Regions from separate parts of the Pantoea sp. X-Soil-OKNW-556 genome, predicted to be linked through region 1. Evidence: riboswitches for the same ligand, from Rfam matches in the RefSeq annotation. Region 1 holds a riboswitch; each other region holds the start of a gene.
What was found. A riboswitch is a leader RNA that binds a small molecule or an ion and turns the genes downstream of it on or off. The one in region 1 is predicted to bind thiamine pyrophosphate.
Positions count from the first base shown of each region.

Region 2: another riboswitch for thiamine pyrophosphate. It lies ahead of thiC (phosphomethylpyrimidine synthase ThiC); the one in region 1 lies ahead of thiM (hydroxyethylthiazole kinase).
Region 3: another riboswitch for thiamine pyrophosphate. It lies ahead of thiB (thiamine ABC transporter substrate binding subunit); the one in region 1 lies ahead of thiM (hydroxyethylthiazole kinase).
Region 4: another riboswitch for thiamine pyrophosphate. It lies ahead of AC6I8T_RS23005 (FAD-dependent oxidoreductase); the one in region 1 lies ahead of thiM (hydroxyethylthiazole kinase).

Region 1 is NZ_AP035990.1:2,979,720-2,982,864, forward strand. Features, by position in the region: gene thiD (bifunctional hydroxymethylpyrimidine kinase/phosphomethylpyrimidine kinase) at 27-827, opposite strand; gene thiM (hydroxyethylthiazole kinase) at 824-1,609, opposite strand; TPP riboswitch at 1,643-1,739, opposite strand; gene AC6I8T_RS13985 (hypothetical protein) at 2,271-2,441, shown strand; gene AC6I8T_RS13990 (DUF3606 domain-containing protein) at 2,999-3,145, opposite strand, start outside.
Region 2 is NZ_AP035990.1:279,611-282,755, forward strand. Features, by position in the region: gene thiE (thiamine phosphate synthase) at 1-254, opposite strand, end outside; gene thiC (phosphomethylpyrimidine synthase ThiC) at 251-2,176, opposite strand; TPP riboswitch at 2,254-2,355, opposite strand; gene AC6I8T_RS01250 (Rsd/AlgQ family anti-sigma factor) at 2,444-2,950, opposite strand; gene nudC (NAD(+) diphosphatase) at 3,014-3,145, shown strand, end outside.
Region 3 is NZ_AP035990.1:785,660-788,804, reverse strand. Features, by position in the region: gene sgrR (HTH-type transcriptional regulator SgrR) at 1-1,274, shown strand, start outside; TPP riboswitch at 1,310-1,407, shown strand; gene thiB (thiamine ABC transporter substrate binding subunit) at 1,455-2,441, shown strand; gene thiP (thiamine/thiamine pyrophosphate ABC transporter permease ThiP) at 2,417-3,145, shown strand, end outside.
Region 4 is NZ_AP035991.1:502,917-506,061, forward strand. Features, by position in the region: gene AC6I8T_RS22995 (thiazole synthase) at 1-737, opposite strand, end outside; gene thiS (sulfur carrier protein ThiS) at 740-937, opposite strand; gene AC6I8T_RS23005 (FAD-dependent oxidoreductase) at 921-1,865, opposite strand; TPP riboswitch at 1,994-2,113, opposite strand; gene AC6I8T_RS23010 (LacI family DNA-binding transcriptional regulator) at 2,345-3,145, opposite strand, start outside.

The DNA.
Region 1 (3,145 bases):
AAAAAATGGCAATTCGGCGTTACGCCCTACCACCAACGATGAAAATGGTGCACCGGTCCAATGCCTTTTCCGACTTCCAGAGAATCGGCATGCAGTAACGCTTGTTGCAACCAGGCTTTAGCCTCGGAGAGCGTCGCAGCCCAGTCATCATGGCGTGGACGTAGCGCCGCCAACGCAGCTGACAGCGAACAACCGGTGCCGTGGGTGTGGCGAGTATTGACGCGTGGCGCGGTAAAACGCTGACGTCCGTTGCGGGTGATAAGCCAATCCGGGCTCTCCGCATCACTCAGATGTCCTCCCTTCATCAGTACCGCTTCACACCCGAGATCCAGCAATGCATCCCCCTGCATCAGCATCGTCTTCTCATCCTGCGCCACACTGCGGCCAAGCAGCGCCGCGGCTTCTGGCAAATTCGGCGTAATCAACGATACCTGTGGTAACAACAACTCACGCAGGCTGGCGATGGCATCCGGTGATAACAACGCATCGCCACTTTTGGCAATCATAACGGTGTCCAGCACCACGAACGGCAGGCTGGCACGCTTCAGCTTGTCAGCGACAATTTCCACCACCGCCGTTTCCGCCAGCATGCCAATTTTTGCCGTGTCGATACGCACATCATCGAGCACCGAATCCAGCTGCGCTCCGACAAAATCTGGTTCGATACGATAGACCGACTGCACACCACGGGTATTCTGGGCCACCAGCGCGGTAATGACGCTGGTGCCATAGGCACCCAGCGCGGAGAAGGCTTTGAGATCGGCCTGAATTCCAGCACCACCGCTGGGGTCAGTACCGGCAATAGTCAATGCGTTAATACGTTTCATGGCGTCACCTCCAGTGTCCACAGCGCATCCAAAAAGGCAGCAACAAAGCTGCCCGGCCCCTGGACCTGACGTGCCGCCCGTTCACCGGCCAGTGACATGACCCGACAAGCTGCCGCCACATGTTGCAGACGTTCACCCGGCAGGCTGGCAAAAGCCGCCACCACTGCCGACAGTGCACAACCTGTCCCCACTACGCGTGTCATCAGTGGGCTGCCGCCCGGGATGGCAAAGGTATGCTGACCATCGGTAACGTAATCCACTTCGCCGGTTACCGCCACGATGCTGCGGTAATCGTGCGCCAACTGTTGAGCAGCGCTGAGTGCGGCGTCAGCCTGATGCATGCTGTCCACGCCACGCCCGCCCGCCGCCTGGTTCGCCAGGGCAAGGATTTCCGAGGCGTTGCCACGGATGGCTGCCGGTTGCTGGGTCAATAGCTGCTGACAAAATTCGGTGCGAAAGGTTAACGCGCCCACTGCGACCGGGTCGAGCGTCCAGGGTGTGCCGGCACGGTTTGCCGCCTCTACCGCAGCCTGCATGGCGATGCTGCGATCGCGCGTCAACGTACCCACGTTAATGAGCAGAGCATCGGCATAACCGCTGAACTGTGCGGCCTCATCAGCGTCGATCACCATGGCAGGTGAGGCACGCAGTGCCAACAGGACATTAGCGGTAAAGGTCTGTACCACATCATTGGTCATGCAATGTACCAGCGAAGCATGTTGTTGCAGTAACTGAAGCGAGTGCGCGAGTTGCGCGGAGGAAAGAAGGTCAGGTTGTTTCATAAAGCTCCCAACCGGCGATCAAGAAGGCGAATGCGGTCAGGCATCTGACTTCCCTACGCTGGCATTATCCAGATCAGGTGGTACGGGTATTTCTCAGCCTTCACAAGGAAGGGCACCCCGAGTCATTTATATGACTGGCAGATTAGGGCAAGTGACTTGCTGACGCAAGCCCGCCCTGCTCAATATACCGCTGGGCTTTTTCCCCATACGTTGCGTAGCGGCGCGATTTATCGCGTAAAACTTCAAGTTCGCGTGATAAATCGCAGCACTACGATTGAAAACAAATACACATTGCGCATGTGGTCGTTGCTTGTAAAATGACCACCGAGATTATTCCCACAACAAGATGAAGGATTTATGGCAAAAGGAATTGTGCTTTGTCAGGGAGACAGGACGTCATGCGGCGGCAAAATCACCGCAGGCGCAAGAAGGCAATCCTGTTACCTGTGGGAAAGATGGTAAGACCTACAAGATTATCGGAGGCATACCTTTTTACACCAGCGGCCCCGATAAAAAACGTATTGCCGGATCGCTTGATAGCCACAGTTCATGTCCTTGCAAGGCTAAAATCACACCGTCTAACGCTTATCCTGGCTATGTGAAAGAAGACCCCCCTGTCTCGCGAGAGACTGGTTTAGCGGCTTAGGCTCCAGCCGCATTAATGCCAAAATTTCAGTCAGAACCAGAACAACATGCAATTCACTCAATTAATGAAATCGATGAGGCTTGCTCAATTGGCCGGGAAGATGAATGTTCTAAGAAAAAATACACCGAGATTGGTCGCTTCTCTGGAGGACTTGCTGGTGGTTATATTGGAATACGCTTCAGATAAAGGCGAATACCTTGGTGAACTTTTCTATAATTCGGTAGGTAAATGACATGAACGTTGTATCTGCTATTTTATTTTCGTTATTTCTCGCCTCTACAATCACAACATATGGATATTCCGCGTTAAAAACCGAAAGACACATTATGTTATGTACTCTCTTTCGTGAAAAATCTGGATACTTACCCAATGGAATGACCCTTGCTCAGAATGGAGGGGCTTTCTTTACCTTCCAAAAAGATTTATATTTCTTCTTGCCACTTATTGTCAGAAAAGGCAGTTTTACTGTTAGAAAAGGCAGTTTTACTGTTAGAAACATGAAATCAGAACATTATGACTTCATACGAAGTCTACCACATGAAACGACAGGATGGTTGAAGATCAAATTCTATTTATTTACCATAACGACCACTCTACTTTTTTAAATTTTTTATTTGATTGCTTTTCATAAAGGCATTATGAAATCATACGTAAACAACATGCATCCTCACTATAAACCCGCGCGCCAGCATAAGTAAAAAACCCCGCAGAACGGGGTTAGTCAGTTATTTTCTTCCTGAAAATCACTTTCGCTGATATTGATTCAAGTACTGCTTAACTTTCTCAGTACCATTACCTACGTTAGCAACAGCGGTACGCAATTGTGTCGCGCTCACTTCCAGGGTGTTCGTCCAATACTCAACCTCCCAGGTTTCAGTAAGACTAATAAA
Region 2 (3,145 bases), 2.7 Mb from region 1:
CCGAGATGCACGCCATAGGCGTTGTAGCGAATTGCCAGGCGCCAGTAATCATTGATAAACAGGCGGGCGCGATATTGTTTGCCGAGTGCGATAGCCTCCCGCACCGCCTCTTCCACTTCATGATCTTCGCAATCTTTAATACGCAGCTGAATGGTGCGTACTCCCGCTTCCAGCAAACGGGCAATCCACTCAACGCTATCGACAACCGGGTAAAGTCCTAAACGTGGGGCGGTACTGGGGAAGGCGGCGGTCATACATTTTCCTCTTTCAGGGCATCGGCGGCATGATAAAGCTCACCGCCACGGCTACGGAAGGCATCTGACATCTGCGCCATCCCGATTTCAATCGGCTGGGCTTCCGCCTGCTGACGGGCGGCAAAGTCACGCACTTCCTGGGTGATTTTCATGGAGCAGAATTTCGGGCCGCACATGGAACAAAAATGTGCCACTTTGCCCGACTCCTGCGGCAGTGTCTCATCGTGATAAGCGCGCGCGGTATGTGGGTCGAGCGCCAGATTGAACTGGTCCTCCCAGCGAAACTCAAATCGCGCTTTCGACATGGCGTTATCGCGGATCTGGGCGCCAGGATGGCCCTTCGCCAGATCGGCGGCATGAGCGGCAATTTTATAGGTGATCAATCCCTGTTTCACATCTTCCTTATTCGGCAAACCCAGATGTTCTTTCGGGGTGACGTAGCACAGCATCGCACAGCCGAACCAGCCAATCATCGCGGCACCGATGCCAGAAGTGAAATGATCGTAGCCGGGGGCGATATCGGTGGTCAGTGGGCCGAGGGTATAGAACGGGGCTTCGTGACAATGTTCCAGTTGTTCGGTCATATTGCGGCGAATCATCTGCATCGGCACATGCCCCGGACCTTCGATCATCACCTGCACATCATATTCCCAGGCGATTTTGGTCAGCTCACCCAGCGTATGTAGCTCGGCAAACTGCGCTTCATCGTTGGCATCCTGAATCGAACCCGGACGCAGTCCATCACCCAGCGACAGAGCAACATCATAGGCAGCACAGATTTCGCAAATCTCACGGAAGTGCAGATACAGGAAACTCTCCTGATGGTGCGACAAACACCACTTCGCCATGATTGAACCGCCACGCGAAACGATGCCGGTCAGACGTTTCGCCGTCATCGGCACATAACGCAGCAGCACGCCGGCGTGGATGGTGAAGTAGTCAACGCCTTGTTCGGCTTGCTCCAGCAAGGTGTCGCGGAAGATTTCCCAATTCAGATCTTCCGCGATGCCGTTTACCTTCTCCAGCGCCTGATAAATCGGTACGGTGCCAATCGGCACCGGGCTGTTACGCAAAATCCACTCGCGTGTTTCATGGATATAACGGCCGGTCGAGAGATCCATCACCGTGTCAGCCCCCCAGCGTGTCGACCACACCAGTTTCTCCACTTCCTCTTCAATTGAGGAGCTGACCGCCGAGTTGCCGATGTTGGCATTCACTTTGACCAGAAAATTGCGGCCAATGATCATCGGCTCAGATTCAGGGTGGTTAATGTTGGATGGGATGATGGCTCGCCCTGCGGCGACTTCCTGACGCACGAACTCGGCGGTGATATTTTCCGGCAGATGCGCACCAAAGCTATGGCCAGGATGTTGTTGTAGCAACACTTCGCCACGGATGCGCTCGCGCCCCATGTTTTCACGAAGTGCAATAAACTCCATTTCCGGGGTAATGACGCCCTGACGCGCATAATGCAACTGGGTAACACGGCGGCCTGCTTTGGCACGTCGCGGTTGGGGCAGATGTTCAAAACGCAGGTGATCCAGCCCCTCATCTGCCAGGCGTTGCTGTGTATAGCTGGAGCTGAGCTGGTCGATGGTTTCACTGTCGCCGCGTTCCGCGATCCAGTTGGCGCGCAGTTTGCTCAACCCCCGATGAACATCAATCGATGCATGCGGATCGCCGTAAGCCCCGGCCGTGTCATATATCGGCACCGGTTCGTTGGCTTCGTATTGCGGATTATCTTTACTGCCGCCGGTCAGGGTCGGGCTGAGCTGAATCTCACGCATCGGCACACGAATATCATCACGACTGCCGGTGATCCAGATACGTTTAGAATTGGGGAAGGCAGTGCCCTGGAGGGAATCAATAAATTCCTGCGCCTGGGCGCGTTGTTCACGACGAGAAGTTTTTACAACAGACATAGCAAGTTTCCTGTAAATGATGGAAGTTGCTTGTCCGGAGTCCGGAAGGAGTAACAGAAACGGCGCGCGCACCGGCTGTGATATTTACTCTTGTTCCCTTCGCAGGTACTAACCTGATCAGGTTCCGCGGATCCCGAATTAACGGTCTCAGCCCAAAATGGGCACTCCGACAAGAAAATATTTACGGTGTTAAACCGTAAAATAAAAAAGCCCTCGTAGCATAGAAGGGCTTTTTACGAATAACAAGTCTTTTACAAATGCGGGCGGCTAAGCAGGGCGGGCGATGATGCTTTCATTCGCTACCGGCGTATGCGCCAGCTGATTGTCCCATGCCAGATGCACCAGCTTATCTTCCAGCGTAAAACGCGACTCCAGCACTTCACCCACTTCAGACAGCGCCTGCTGGAAGGTGACGCAGTTGTCATCGGTGATGGCCTGTTGAAGATGGCCGTCATACAGTTGCATCATTCGTTCGGTATTGGCTTCCAGTGACGGGTAGATTTGCGCGGCGGCGATCATCGGGCTGTCACCTTGCATCTCACTGATAATATGTTCATAAATGCTGAAATGGCCGGCGGAGAGATAATCCACCAGGTTATGACAAAAGGCATCCAGCGCCTGTTCGTCCAGGGCACTCAACGCATCTTTTTTGGGCTTCATGCCAACCAACTGGTAGTAAGTCACAAGTAGCTGACGACGCGCGTGTAGCCATGAATCGACCAATTCGTTACCGCGGCCTACACGCTCGGTCAGGTCATCTAACTGAGTAAGCATACAAGGCTCCATGTGGGTTATAGTGGTTCATTCTGCGAATAGACGCTAAGGATGACGATTTAAATGCAACGTGAGATCTCAAGCGTAGACGCTGGCTGGTGGATTGTCAGCCATGAACAAAAACTTTGGCTGCCACAGGGTGAGCTGCCGCACGGGACGGCGGAACAATTCGATCTGGCGGGCAGCAGCGGCATG
Region 3 (3,145 bases), 2.2 Mb from region 1:
TTCCCAACCTGCTACCCGGTTCCCCGTTGCGTCGCTCCGAAACCCATTTAGCGCGGCAAATCTTCAGTGGTCTGACACGGATAAATGAGGAAAAGGGGGAAATTGAACCCGATATTGCCCATCACTGGCAACAAACATCGCTGCTGCACTGGCGCTTTTTCCTGCGACCCGCGATTCGTTTTCACCACGGTCGTGAACTGGAGATGGAGGATGTCATCAGCTCGTTGGATCGTCTGCGTACCCAACCGCTGTTCTCCCATATTGCCAAACTTCACTCCCCTGCCCCCTGGACGCTGGATATTCAACTGACTCAACCCGATAACTGGCTACCGTGGTTGCTTGGCAGCGTCAGCGCGATGATCTTGCCGCGCGAGTGGCAAACGGTTCGCGATTTCGCCCGTCAGCCGATTGGCACCGGCCCCTACAGCGTGGTGCGCAACCAGCAAAGCCAACTTAAAATTGCCGCTTTTGATGACTACTTCGGCTACCGCGCGTTGATTGATGATGTCTCAATCTGGGTATTACCGGAAATCAGCGACGAACTGGTGTATGCCGGAGTGAAGTTGCAGGGCGAAACCGCCGATGAAAAATCGGAGGAGAGCCGCCTGGAAGAGGGTTGCTATTTTCTGCTGTATGACCAACGTTCAGAGCAGGGACGCGATGCCCATTTCCGCCGCTGGGTCAGCTATCTGTTTAACCCTATCGCCCTGCTGAACAACGCCGGGGTAGGGTATCAACGCTACTGGTTCCCGGCCTATGGCTTGATTCCTCGCTGGCACCACCGCCGCGACTTAACCCCAGTCAGCAAACCACAGCATCTCACCCAACTGACCATCAGCTGGTACAGCCATCATGTTGAGCATGAAGGGATCGCCAATGCGCTGCGCCCACTGCTGGCGCAGCAGGGCGTAGAGTTAATCACCCGTGAACTGAGTTACGAAGCATGGTTTAACGGTGAAGGCGAAAGCGATATCTGGCTTGGCAGTGTCAACTTCACCCTGCCGCTGGATTACTCGCTGTTCGCTCAATTGTATGAGCTGCCGCTGATGCAGCAATGCATCCCAATAGACTGGCAAAGCGCGGCTGAACGCTGGCGCGAAAAAACGCTACCGCTGGCGGAATGGAGCAAGCAACTGGTGGACAGTGACTACCTGCATCCGCTGTTTCATCACTGGTTGCTGCTGGAAGGCCAGCGCAGTATGCGTGGTGTGCGCATGAATACCCTTGGCTGGTTTGACTTTAAATCCGCCTGGTTTGCCCCGCCGGAGCTGTGAACCTTTCGCCCTGAGCCGGAAATGACTAGAATGAGCCGTTCTCAACGGGGTGCCCTGCATTACAGGGGCTGAGAGAGACCCGTCGAACCTGATCCGGTTAATACCGGCGTAGGGATTTGAGATGCCTCACTGCTCAGATCCTTTGCGACTCAACCTTATCTTCTCCTCAAGGAGCGCAAAGTGTTTAAAAAAGTTCTGCCCGTGCTGCTGCTGATTTCTGCCCCAGCGCTGGCTGCCAAACCGGTACTGACCGTCTACACCTACGATTCATTCTCTGCCGATTGGGGACCCGGTCCGGCAGTAAAAAAAGCCTTTGAAGCCCAGTGCGGCTGTGAGCTGAAATATGTCGCGCTCGAAGATGGCGTGTCGCTGCTCAATCGTGTCCGTATGGAAGGCAAAAACAGCAAAGCGGATATCGTGCTGGGCCTCGATAACAATCTGGTGCAGGCGGCAGAAAAAACCGGCCTGTTTGCCAAAAGCCAGGTGGATACCGGCGCACTCCAACTGCCAGATGGCTGGCACAACGACACCTTTATCCCGTTCGACTATGGCTACTTCGCCTTTGTCTATGACAAAAACAAACTGAAGAACCCGCCCAAAAGTCTGAAAGAGTTGGTAGAAAGCCCTGAAAAATGGCGCGTGATCTATGAAGATCCACGTACCAGCACCCCCGGACTTGGCCTGCTGCTGTGGATGCAAAAGGTGTATGGCGACAAAGCGCCGGAAGCCTGGCAAAAACTGGCGCAAAAAACCGTCACCGTCACCAAAGGCTGGAGTGAAGCTTATGGCCTGTTCCTGAAAGGTGAAGGCGATCTGGTGCTGAGTTACACCACCTCCCCGGCTTATCACATCATTGAAGAGAAGAAAGAAAACTACGCGGCAGCGCCGTTCAGCGAAGGCCATTACATGCAGGTTGAAGTGGCGGCACAGCTCGCCAGCAGCAAACAACCAAAACTGGCGCAGCAATTTATGCAGTTTATGGTATCCCCGGCCTTCCAGCAGACCATCCCGACCGGCAACTGGATGTATCCGGTGATTAAAAGCGAGTTGCCTGCCGGTTATCAGACGCTAAACGTACCGCAAACGGCGCTGCAATATAGCCCGACTGAGGTTGCCGACCATCGCGCCGACTGGATAAGTGCATGGCAACGCGCCGTCAGCCGTTAATTCCCGGCTGGCTGCTGCCCGGCAGTTTCACCGCGCTCTTGTTATGCGCGGTGGCGCTGCTGGCGTTTGGTGCGCTGTTGATGTCAGCCCCCATCGGTGACTGGCGTGGCCTGCTCACCGATGACTATCTGCATCACGTACTGGCTTTCTCCTTCTGGCAGGCGTTACTGTCGGCGCTGTTCTCAGTCATCCCCGCGATCCCGCTGGCGCGCGCCCTGTACCGTCGACGTTTTCCCGGACGTAACCTGCTGTTACGCCTGTGCGCCATGACGCTGGTGCTACCGGTGCTGGTGGCAATATTCGGCCTGCTGAGCGTCTATGGTCGCAGCGGCTGGCTGGCCCAGCTGTGCAGCCTGGTAGGTATCGATTATCACTTCTCACCCTATGGGTTGCAGGGCATTCTGCTGGCACATGTGTTCTTCAATCTGCCGCTGGCCACGCGCATGCTGTTGCAGTCGCTGGAAAGCATCCCGGGCGAGCAACGTCAGCTGGCGGCGCAGCTCGGCCTGCGCAGTTGGAACCTGTTCCGCTTACTCGAATGGCCGTGGCTGCGGCGGCAGATTTTGCCCACCGCCGCGCTGATTTTTATGCTGTGCTTTGCCAGTTTTGCCACCGTGCTGGCACTGGGCGGTGGCCCGCAGGCCACCACGCTGGAGCTGGCAATTTTTCAGGCGCTGAGTTTTGACTACGATCCCGGTCGCGCG
Region 4 (3,145 bases), on a different replicon from region 1:
AAGATCGGCGTGGAGGCGGCAGCCATATCGCGTTTCTCCATCAGGCCACCGTCATGGGCAGCTTTTCCTGCCTCGATCGCCTGGCGAAAGGCTCCTGCCATCCGCACCGGGTCACCCGCTTTAGCCACTGCGGTATTGAGCAGAATGGCATCGAAACCCAGCTCCATTGCCTGTGCTGCCTGCGAGGGGGCACCGATGCCCGCATCGACAATTAACGGAACATCACGGAACCAGGCCCGCATCGCGCGCAGGCCATCAATGTTACGTAGCCCCTGACCGGAACCGATGGGTGCGCCCCACGGCATCAGCACTTCGCAGCCGGCTTCAAGCAATTTTTCACCGACGATCAAATCTTCAGTGGTGTAGGGGAATACCTGAAAGCCATCGGCGCAAAGGATGCGTGCCGCTTCCACCAGCGCGAAGGGATCAGGTTGTAGCGTGTCGGCATGGCCGATCACCTCCAGCTTGATCCACGGGGTGTTAAACAATTCACGCGCCATCTGCGCTGTGGTCACGGCTTCCTGCACCGTGTGGCACCCGGCGGTGTTCGGCAGCACGCGTACATCCAGTTGCGCAAGTAGTTCACGGAAGGCGGCCCCAGCGGCCCCTTCACGCCGCAGACTGACAGTAATGATCTCGCTGCCGCCAGCCGCAATCGCCTGCTGCAAAATTGCCGGTGAGGGATAACCTGCGGTACCAAGCAGAAAGCGGGATTGCGGTTCAAAGCCATAAAACATCATTAGCCCCCCTGCATCGGTGATAACACTTCGAGCTGACAACCCTCTTCCAGTTGCTGACTGTCGTAGCGGGATTTGGGGACAAAAGTACCGTTGTAGGCGGTTGCCACGCAGGCCACGTCAATCTGCTGCTCACGCAGCAGTTCGGTCAGGGTACGGGCGGCCGTCAGCACCGGGCGACCGTTAAGCTGAATATTCATGAAGTTGTTCCGAAGTTAAACGCTGCATCAGTTGTTCCGCCATCAGCGGAGCCAGCAGGAAGCCGTGGCGGTACATCCCGTTAAGGTAAAATGTCCCGTTTTGATAGTGAATTTCCGGCAGATTTGCCGGATACGCCGGACGCAAACCGCTGGCGCTTTCGACAATACGCGCTTCGGCCAACGCCGGGTGGATGGCCCAGGCCGCGCTCAGCAACTCCATCATGGCACGGGCGCTGATCGGGCTGGCATCATGGCTTTCGACCATAGTTGCACCGAGCATAAAATGGCCGCCGCGACGCGGCACCAGATAGCAGGGAAAGCGCGGATGCAGCAGACGAATCGGGCGTGAGAAGCGCACCTCATCGCTGTGTAAAATCAACATCTCGCCACGCACCGCCCGCAGGCCTGGCAACGCTGTTGCCGCATGGATGCCCCGGCAGTCAATCACCTGCCCCGACGGCTTCCCGTGGTGAAAAGCCACCCCACGTTGCTGCAACTTTTCACGCATTTCATTCAGTGCCAGGCGAGGATCGAGATGCCCCTCCTGCGCAAAAAACAGACCACGGGCAAAGCGCCCGGCGAGGGCTGGCTCCACGTCTGCCGGATCAATCCATTGATGTTGTTCGGTCATGCGGGCAAAGCGGTTCAGTTCCTGGCTGTCGCGTGGTGGTGCCACCACCAGCGTGCCCTGATGTTCAACGCAACTGACGCGTTGTTGCCACCAGGCTGCGGAGTGCTGCCCCAGCTCAATGACGGCGCGTGGTGCGCTTTCTGCTTCACACCAGGGTGCGAGCATACCCCCGGCAAACCAGGAGGCGGGCTGACGCGTGTCATCACTAATCACTTCAAGCTGTTCACCGCGTTCGACGAGTAAGGTCGCCACACACAGGCCCGCAACACCGCCACCGAGTACAGACCAGCGGCTCATAGCGGGTATTCCGTAATACAAAGGGGAGAATTCACATCGGCCTCTCAGTTTTCGCACTGAGACCCGGGATACAGGAGGAGGGAAATGACACGCGCAACGGAAAAACGTCCCGATGTCAGACAGCCGAAATGACAGGCTGTCAGTCTTCCTACGCCAGTATCAACTGGGTCAGGTTCAAAGGGTCGCTAAGCCGCGCAGTGCGCTTTTAGCCTCTCAGTCTCTTGAGCGAGACTCCCCCGACGCGTCTATTTGTATTGCAGCCGCCAGGCTACGTCAAGTGTAAGCCCGGCAACAAAGCCTAACCTTTAAAAATTCCCTGTTTCAGGTTCATCCATTTTTCTCCATGATTTGCGCGTATTCTCGTCCCCTCATCCTGAAATCCGGCAGGTAAATTATGTGTGCTGATTCAATCATTTCAGCCATTCTGGTGTGTATATTCGGCGTGATCATTTTGTGGGTGGTGTTCTGCCCCTGAGCCGTCAGGCAAAATAAGAGTAGCGATGCCAGGTGAGCAGCGGAATTTTGCTGTCACTGAACGACTGACCGCTGCCCGGCTGTTGCAACAGGGCGAGGCACAGATCGATCTCCCGACGAATATCATGGCCGAGCACCAAATCCAGGGTGCCGTTCTCCAGCAGCAGTCGGCTCGCTTCACTCAATTCATGGCCGATAAATATCACCTGATCCTGTACGCCAAAATCGGTTAACGCGCGCGCCACCCCTTCGTTACCGCCTGCGGTGTTGTAGATCCCTGCCAACGGGTTCCCCCGCTCCAGCCATTTTTTTACGCTGAGATACGCGGTTTCCGCTTCGTCGTTAATGTTGACGCGATCACGAATGGTTAACCAGGGGAATGCCTCGCGCAACACGCGGCGAAAGCCAATCTCACGCTCCTCCTGGGTACGATAGGTCGAACTACAAATCAGCAGAATATTGCCCGATTGCTGTGCGGGCAGCATACGGCCCATAAACCAGCCCGCAGTGGCTCCGGCAGCGACCTGATCGATACCCACATAGGCGCTGCGCCGCGAATTGGGCAGATCGCTGGTCAGACAAATGACCGGGACCCCATCATCAATCGCCGCTTTAACCGCACGATTTATTTTTACCTCATCGCGACACACCAGGATGATGCCGCTACTGGTGGCGGCTCGCCGGGTAATCAGTTGGCTGAAGCGTTCGGCATTGAATTGCACGTTCGGCACGCTATCGAGGCTGAAATGGAGCTGGGGATAATCATTGATAGCAGCGCGTACCTGTTGCTCCACCTGATGGAGAAA